Thermogutta terrifontis: one gene and its partner. Each later gene encodes a partner of the first gene's protein in a complex. Links are inferred from orthologs where the notes say so. Each region holds a gene or a part of one and is shown in the gene's direction. Other genes may lie near its edges.

Evidence for each region. Proteins that work in one complex are often made in the same cells at the same time.
Region 2: the proteins of accD (region 1) and accB are in contact, whole or in part, in a solved structure (PDB 8UXZ), measured with the Escherichia coli proteins. The link is inferred for Thermogutta terrifontis from one-to-one orthologs.

The regions. Positions count from the first base shown.
Region 1 is NZ_CP018477.1:84,387-87,350, forward strand. The notes cover bases 65-2,954. They hold accD (acetyl-CoA carboxylase, carboxyltransferase subunit beta), read left to right. Parts: upstream 65-1,016; coding sequence 1,017-1,892; downstream 1,893-2,954. Other genes in these bases: THTE_RS00330 (sulfatase family protein), read right to left, coding at 65-554; THTE_RS00340 (DUF1573 domain-containing protein), read left to right, coding at 2,211-2,954. Also shown: more of THTE_RS00330, read right to left, coding at 1-64; more of THTE_RS00340, read left to right, coding at 2,955-2,964.
Region 2 is NZ_CP018477.1:1,036,020-1,038,976, forward strand. What follows is about bases 1-2,883. They hold accB (acetyl-CoA carboxylase biotin carboxyl carrier protein), read left to right. Parts: upstream 1-1,100; coding sequence 1,101-1,667; downstream 1,668-2,883. Other genes in these bases: THTE_RS03815 (M24 family metallopeptidase), read left to right, coding at 1-1,034; accC (acetyl-CoA carboxylase biotin carboxylase subunit), read left to right, coding at 1,743-2,883. Outside these bases: more of accC, read left to right, coding at 2,884-2,957. UniProt on the Escherichia coli protein: This protein is a component of the acetyl coenzyme A carboxylase complex; first, biotin carboxylase catalyzes the carboxylation of the carrier protein and then the transcarboxylase transfers the carboxyl group to form malonyl-CoA.

The DNA.
Region 1 (2,964 bases):
TCGATCTCAGTTTCGTTTTCCCGCATGTAGTTGATTCCGTGACGGCGATGGTTGAAATAGTCGTCCATCATGTCGCCCAGGAAGCCGTGAAAATAGGCGAATCCCCGGGCAGTAGGGATGTTGGGACGATCCAAGCCCAAATGCCACTTTCCCACCAGCGCCGTGTGATACCCAGCCTGCGCGAGAAACGCCGGAAGCAGTTCCACCTGCGGATTGAGATAACCCCAGGAATTGTTGCTGTGCGTGCGGATGACCCCCGGCACGCCCACCGCATCGGGATAGCAGCCAGTCAGCAGCGAAGCCCGGGTGGGCGAACACACAGGGCAATTGGCGTAAAAATTGATCATCCGCATGCCTTCCCGTGCAAGGCGGTCCACGTGAGGCGTTTCCAGGTCCGGAGCCCCAAAGCACCCCAGATCACCCCAGCCCAAATCATCCGCCAGAATGACAACCACGTTGGGACGCCCTTTCGACTCCGCCCAGAGACTGCCATTGCCGAGAATGCATCCCCACACAAAAAACGCGATCGCCGCAATTCGCATGCATTTGATCATGGCTGCATTCCTCTGCGGGAAAGGTCCAGGGAATTCCTGACGATTGTGAAATCGAGATTCCCACCCCACGCGATTCACCAAGTCGAACACGAGACTGGCCGCCCGGGCTGCATTCCGGTCTCAGCTCTGAAGGCCATGCCGTACCCTTCGACTGCAACACGGCATGCAGCTCCGACGACGTTAAGATTGTAACGATTTTCCGTCTTGCATCAGCCGCCCTGTCCCGCTAGAGTATTTCCGGCATAAACCACAATGGGGGGTTGAGTTTCATCGCCCGAGCAGGGATACTTTTGTGGTTGTGGGCAGGATTTGGCTAATTGGGGCAAGCGATCGCGGCCGATTTGAAGGTGAAGTGGGGCGTTCCATCTGGGCAAGCAGTGGAAGGAACACGTTCCCGGATGCGTCAGACGGGCGGGAGGGTCACAAGCCAGGCAACGACAGAAGAAGGAATACAGAAGGGCCATGTCGGAGAATCCGTCCGCATCAGCAGTTTCTCAGGCGCAGGGCGCGAATAGCTGGGAAAATTTGACCAAGCGTCCCAAACGGGGGGTACCTGCCGGTCTCTGGCTGCGGTGCCCTGGTTGCGGTGCCACGGTCTTCCGAAAAGATGTGGAGAAGCTTCTCGGCGTCTGTCCGGAGTGCGACTACCACTGGTATGTATCGGCCCGGGAACGCATCCGCCAGCTTCTCGATGAGGGCACGTTCGAGGAATGGTTTGCCGATCTCGAACCGTGCGACCCTATCGAATTTGTGGATAAAATGCCCTATCGGGAACGTCTTCGCCGTGAGCAGGAACGCACTGGCCTGCGCGATGCGGCCGTCGTGGGCACAGGGATGATTCGGGCGCGCCGGGTGGCCATCGGCGTGACGGATTCCGCCTTCATGATGGGAAGCATGGGCTCCGTCGTGGGGGAGAAACTCACGCGGCTTATCGAACGGGCCCAGGAGGAACAGCTCCCTCTTATCATTGTCTCCGGCTCCGGTGGGGGAGCTCGCATGCAGGAGGGAGTTTTCTCCCTCATGCAGATGGCCAAGGTTTCCGCAGCTCTTGCCCGGTTCGACGCCGCCGGCGGTTTGTATATCTCCGTTCTGACAAATCCCACAATGGGTGGCGTGGCGGCCAGTTTTGCCTCGCTGGGAGACGTCGTCATCGCTGAGCCCAAGGCCCTGATCGGTTTTGCTGGCCCGCGCACGATTATGGCCACCATCCGTATCGAGTTGCCGAAGGGCTTTCAAACCAGCGAATTTCTGCTGGAGCATGGCTTTATCGATCGGATTGTTCGTCGGCCGGAGCTCAAATCCGAACTCGCCCGCATTATCGACTACTGCGGCAAATAGTGTCCTCTCCCACCCGACCAACTGAGTGCCGCTGAACGGCTTGGCCGGCTTTCTGAACCGGCTATGTCCGCCCCGCGAAATGATTGCGCTGGCCTAACCACTCAGCGGGATTGCCGTTGTTTCCTACCGGAAAAGTCGCTATCCTTTACGCAGAAATCGGCGGTGAACGACCGTACCGCTCGCCCTGCAGGACGGCGTGTTTCCTGCTGTCTGCTTCGATTCGGCTTCAGAAAGTACAACCCTTGTGCTTCTTCTGGGGCTTTCCAGGATGTTCCCAATCCATCCTTCGGGGAATCGAAAAAAGGAGTGACCACCACCATGCCCACCGTGACACGGATGACATTGCCCGCGGCTTTCGCCACTCTGTTTCTCTTCGCATCAAACTTCGCCTGGGCACAAAAGTGGGCGGAGGCCATGTTTGACCACACCAGCCACAATTTTGGAATGGTCGCCCGGGGTGCCAAGGTCGAACACGTTTTTCCCCTCAAGAACATCTATGTGGAGGATGTCCACATCGCTTCCGTGCGCACCTCCTGCGGATGCACTCAGCCCCGCATCACCAAAGACACGCTCAAGACGTTTGAAACCGGCGCCATCGTTGCCACGGTGGATACACGGGGTTTTCTGGGCCGAAAAGACGCCACCATCACGGTGACGTTCGACAAGCCCTTTCCGGCCGAGGTGCAATTGCACACTTACGTGTACATCCGCAGCGACGTCGTGTTTGATCCGGGAGTCGTCCTCTTCAATGCCGTGCCGCAGGGCTCCGCTGCCGAGCGCACCGTCAAGCTCCTCTACGCAGGGCGGAGTGACTGGCAGATTGTCAAGGCTGTCCCCAGCGCCGATTTCCTCGATGTGCAAATCAATCAGACGGGACGTGGTGCCGGTGAGGTGAGTTACCAGTTAGTGGTCACGCTCAAACCGAATGCGCCGGCGGGATATCTCCAGGAACAAATCGAACTTTTGACCAACGACACTCTGGAAGAAGCCAGACGGCTCGTGCTGCCGGTGGAGGGTTCGGTCGTGCCCCAGGTCACCGTTCAGCCGGCCCAGCTCGCCCTGGGAACGCTGT
Region 2 (2,957 bases), 950 kb from region 1 along the record:
TGGTGGGCTTTCTGGTCAGCAAGCCCGAGAATGTCACCTATCTAACCGGCTTTAGCGGTGAGGACAGCTACCTGCTGGTCACGCTGGACCACGCCATTCTGATCAGCGACTCTCGATTCACGGAACAGATTCGCGAGGAGTGCCCGGGGCTGGAAGCCTATATCCGGCCGGGGGGCGTATCCCTTGTCCAGGCAGCCGCGCGACTGATCAAGAAAACCAAACTCAGCACAGTCGGAGTGGAGGCCGGCTCTCTTTCGGTGGCGTCGTTTGGCAAACTGCAGGATGCGGTTAACCGTGTGGAATTCGCTAAGACGGAAAACTGGATCGAAGAGCACCGGGCGATTAAGGACAAGGAAGAACTGCAAAGAATTCGCACGGCAGTGACGATTGCCCAACGGGCTTTCCAAGCCGTGAGGGCGACCCTTCGTCCCGATCAGTCGGAGAAGGAGGTGGCCGACTTGCTCGACCATCAGATGCGCTTGCTGGGGGCACGAAGGTCGGCGTTCCCCACGATTGTGGGGGTTGGTCCTCGGGCAGCGCTGCCGCATGTGATACCGACCTCAAAGAAAATTGGTGAAGATGTATTTGTTTTGGTAGATTGGGGGGCTGATGAAGGATGGTACAAGAGCGACTTGACCCGCGTCATCCCAACTGGTAGAATCGCCCCAAAGTTCGCGAAAGTCTATACCACCGTTCTCAAGGCCCAAAAAGCGGCGATTGATGCGATCCGGCCGGGGGTCACGGCGGAGGACGTGGATCGCGCCGCTCGGCAGGTCATTGAGGAAGCGGGGCTCGGCCGCCTCTTTGGGCACGGTCTGGGACACGGGGTGGGGCTCGAAATCCACGAACTCCCACGCCTGGGGCCCAAGGTGCAGACCGTTCTACGGCCGGGGATGGTGGTAACCGTCGAGCCGGGTATCTACATCCCAAACTGGGGTGGGGTCCGGCTCGAGGACGACGTTCTGGTCACCCGGGATGGACACGAGGTCCTTACCAGCCTTCCCAAAGAGTTGGACGAGGTGAGTACACTCTGACGACGCCTGACAGGTCTCTGAGGATAATCGAGGAAAGTTCACTTCCAGCTATAGAATGACTCGCCTATGGGTTCAAACGCTCCCGACGCTCAAAAGCAAGAACCGCCCCAGCCGGATGTGTTTGATGTGGCCCGTGTTCGGGAACTCATTGAGTTGATGCGGGCACACGACCTCAGCGAGATTGACCTGAGGTCCGGGGAGAAGCGAATTCGCCTCCGCCGCGGGCCGGAAGTCGTGCCCACTCCAGCGGGTGCCCCGATACCGATGTGGATGCCCTCGCTGCCTCCTGGAGTTGCCCCATCGGTCGCGGCACCGGCGGCACAGCCCCCGGCTCCTTCGGAGCCGCCGGTTCGGGAGACTGAGACGCCGCCTCCTCCCAAGGAAGAAAACATCGCCTACATCCGCAGTCCGATGGTGGGAACCTTTTATTCGGCCCCGGACCCCGATTCTCCCCCCTATGTGAAGGTGGGCGACCACGTCAATCCGGAAACCATTGTGGGTATTGTGGAGGCCATGAAGGTCTTCAACGAGTTGCCGGCAGAAATTTCTGGAAAAATTGTGGCCGTTCTGGTCGAAAATGGCGAGCCGGTGGAGTACGGGCAGCCCCTGTTCAAGGTGGATACGCAGGGCTGAGGGAGGGGCTCGCTAACCGCGTCGCTCGGCGTTCTCGGGAAGAAGTCTGCCACCGCCTCACACGCTCAATCGCTTATGTTCAAACGGATTCTGATTGCCAATCGAGGAGAAATCGCCCTTCGGGTGCTACGAGCCTGTCGCGAGATGGGCATCGAAACGGTAGCCGTCTTCAGCGAAGCGGATCGCGGGTCGGCTTATCTGGAGCTTGCGAACGAGGCGTACTGCATCGGACCGGCCAAGGCTTCTGAAAGTTATCTCCGTTACGATCGCGTGATCAGCGCCGCCGAGATCGGGAATGCTCAGGCGATTCATCCCGGGTACGGGTTTCTCTCCGAGAATGCTCACTTTGCGGAAGTCTGCCGTAGTTGCCAGATTGAGTTTATCGGTCCTCCGCACGAGGCGATGGCACTGTTAGGGGATAAAAACGCGGCGCGGGCCCTGGCCAAGAAGGTCGGGGTGCCGGTGGTACCGGGAAGCGAGGGCACAGTAGAGACGGAGGCAGAGGCCCTCCGGGTTGCCCGGGAGATCGGTTATCCGGTCCTCATCAAGGCGGCGGCCGGAGGCGGTGGCAAGGGAATGCGCATTGCCGTCAACGAACATTCTCTCAAGTCCGCTCTCCAGCAAGCGCAGCAGGAGGCTGAAGCCGCCTTTGGGAATGGTGCCGTTTATCTGGAAAAATACATCGAGCATCCCCGGCATGTGGAGGTCCAGGCCATCGGGGATCACTACGGCAATGTCGTCCATCTCTGGGAGCGGGACTGCACGATCCAACGCCGTCATCAAAAGTTGATTGAGGAAAGTCCCGCCCCCAATCTGCCTCGCGAAGTCCGCCAGGCGATTTGTGAGTCGGCTGTGAAACTCCTGAAAGCCGCGAATTATTACAACGCGGGGACTGTCGAGTTCCTGGTGGATCGGCAATTCAACTTCTATTTCATCGAGGTCAATGCCCGGATTCAGGTGGAACATCCCGTCACGGAGATGGTGACCGGGCTGGATCTCATCAAGCTCCAGATCAAGGTGGCAGCGGGAGAGCCGTTGCCATTCAAACAGGAAGACGTGGAGCACCGCGGGGTGGCCATCGAATGCCGGATCAACGCGGAAGATCCCGAGCGGGGATTTCGGCCGTCGCCGGGTCGAATCGAACGGATTTTTGTACCAGGAGGCCCCGGGGTTCGGTTCGATTCCCACGTGTATCCTGGATATGTGGTGTCGCCGCATTATGATTCAATGATTGGCAAGCTGATTGTGCACCGGCCCACAAGGGCCGAGGCGATCGCGGCGATGAAAAGC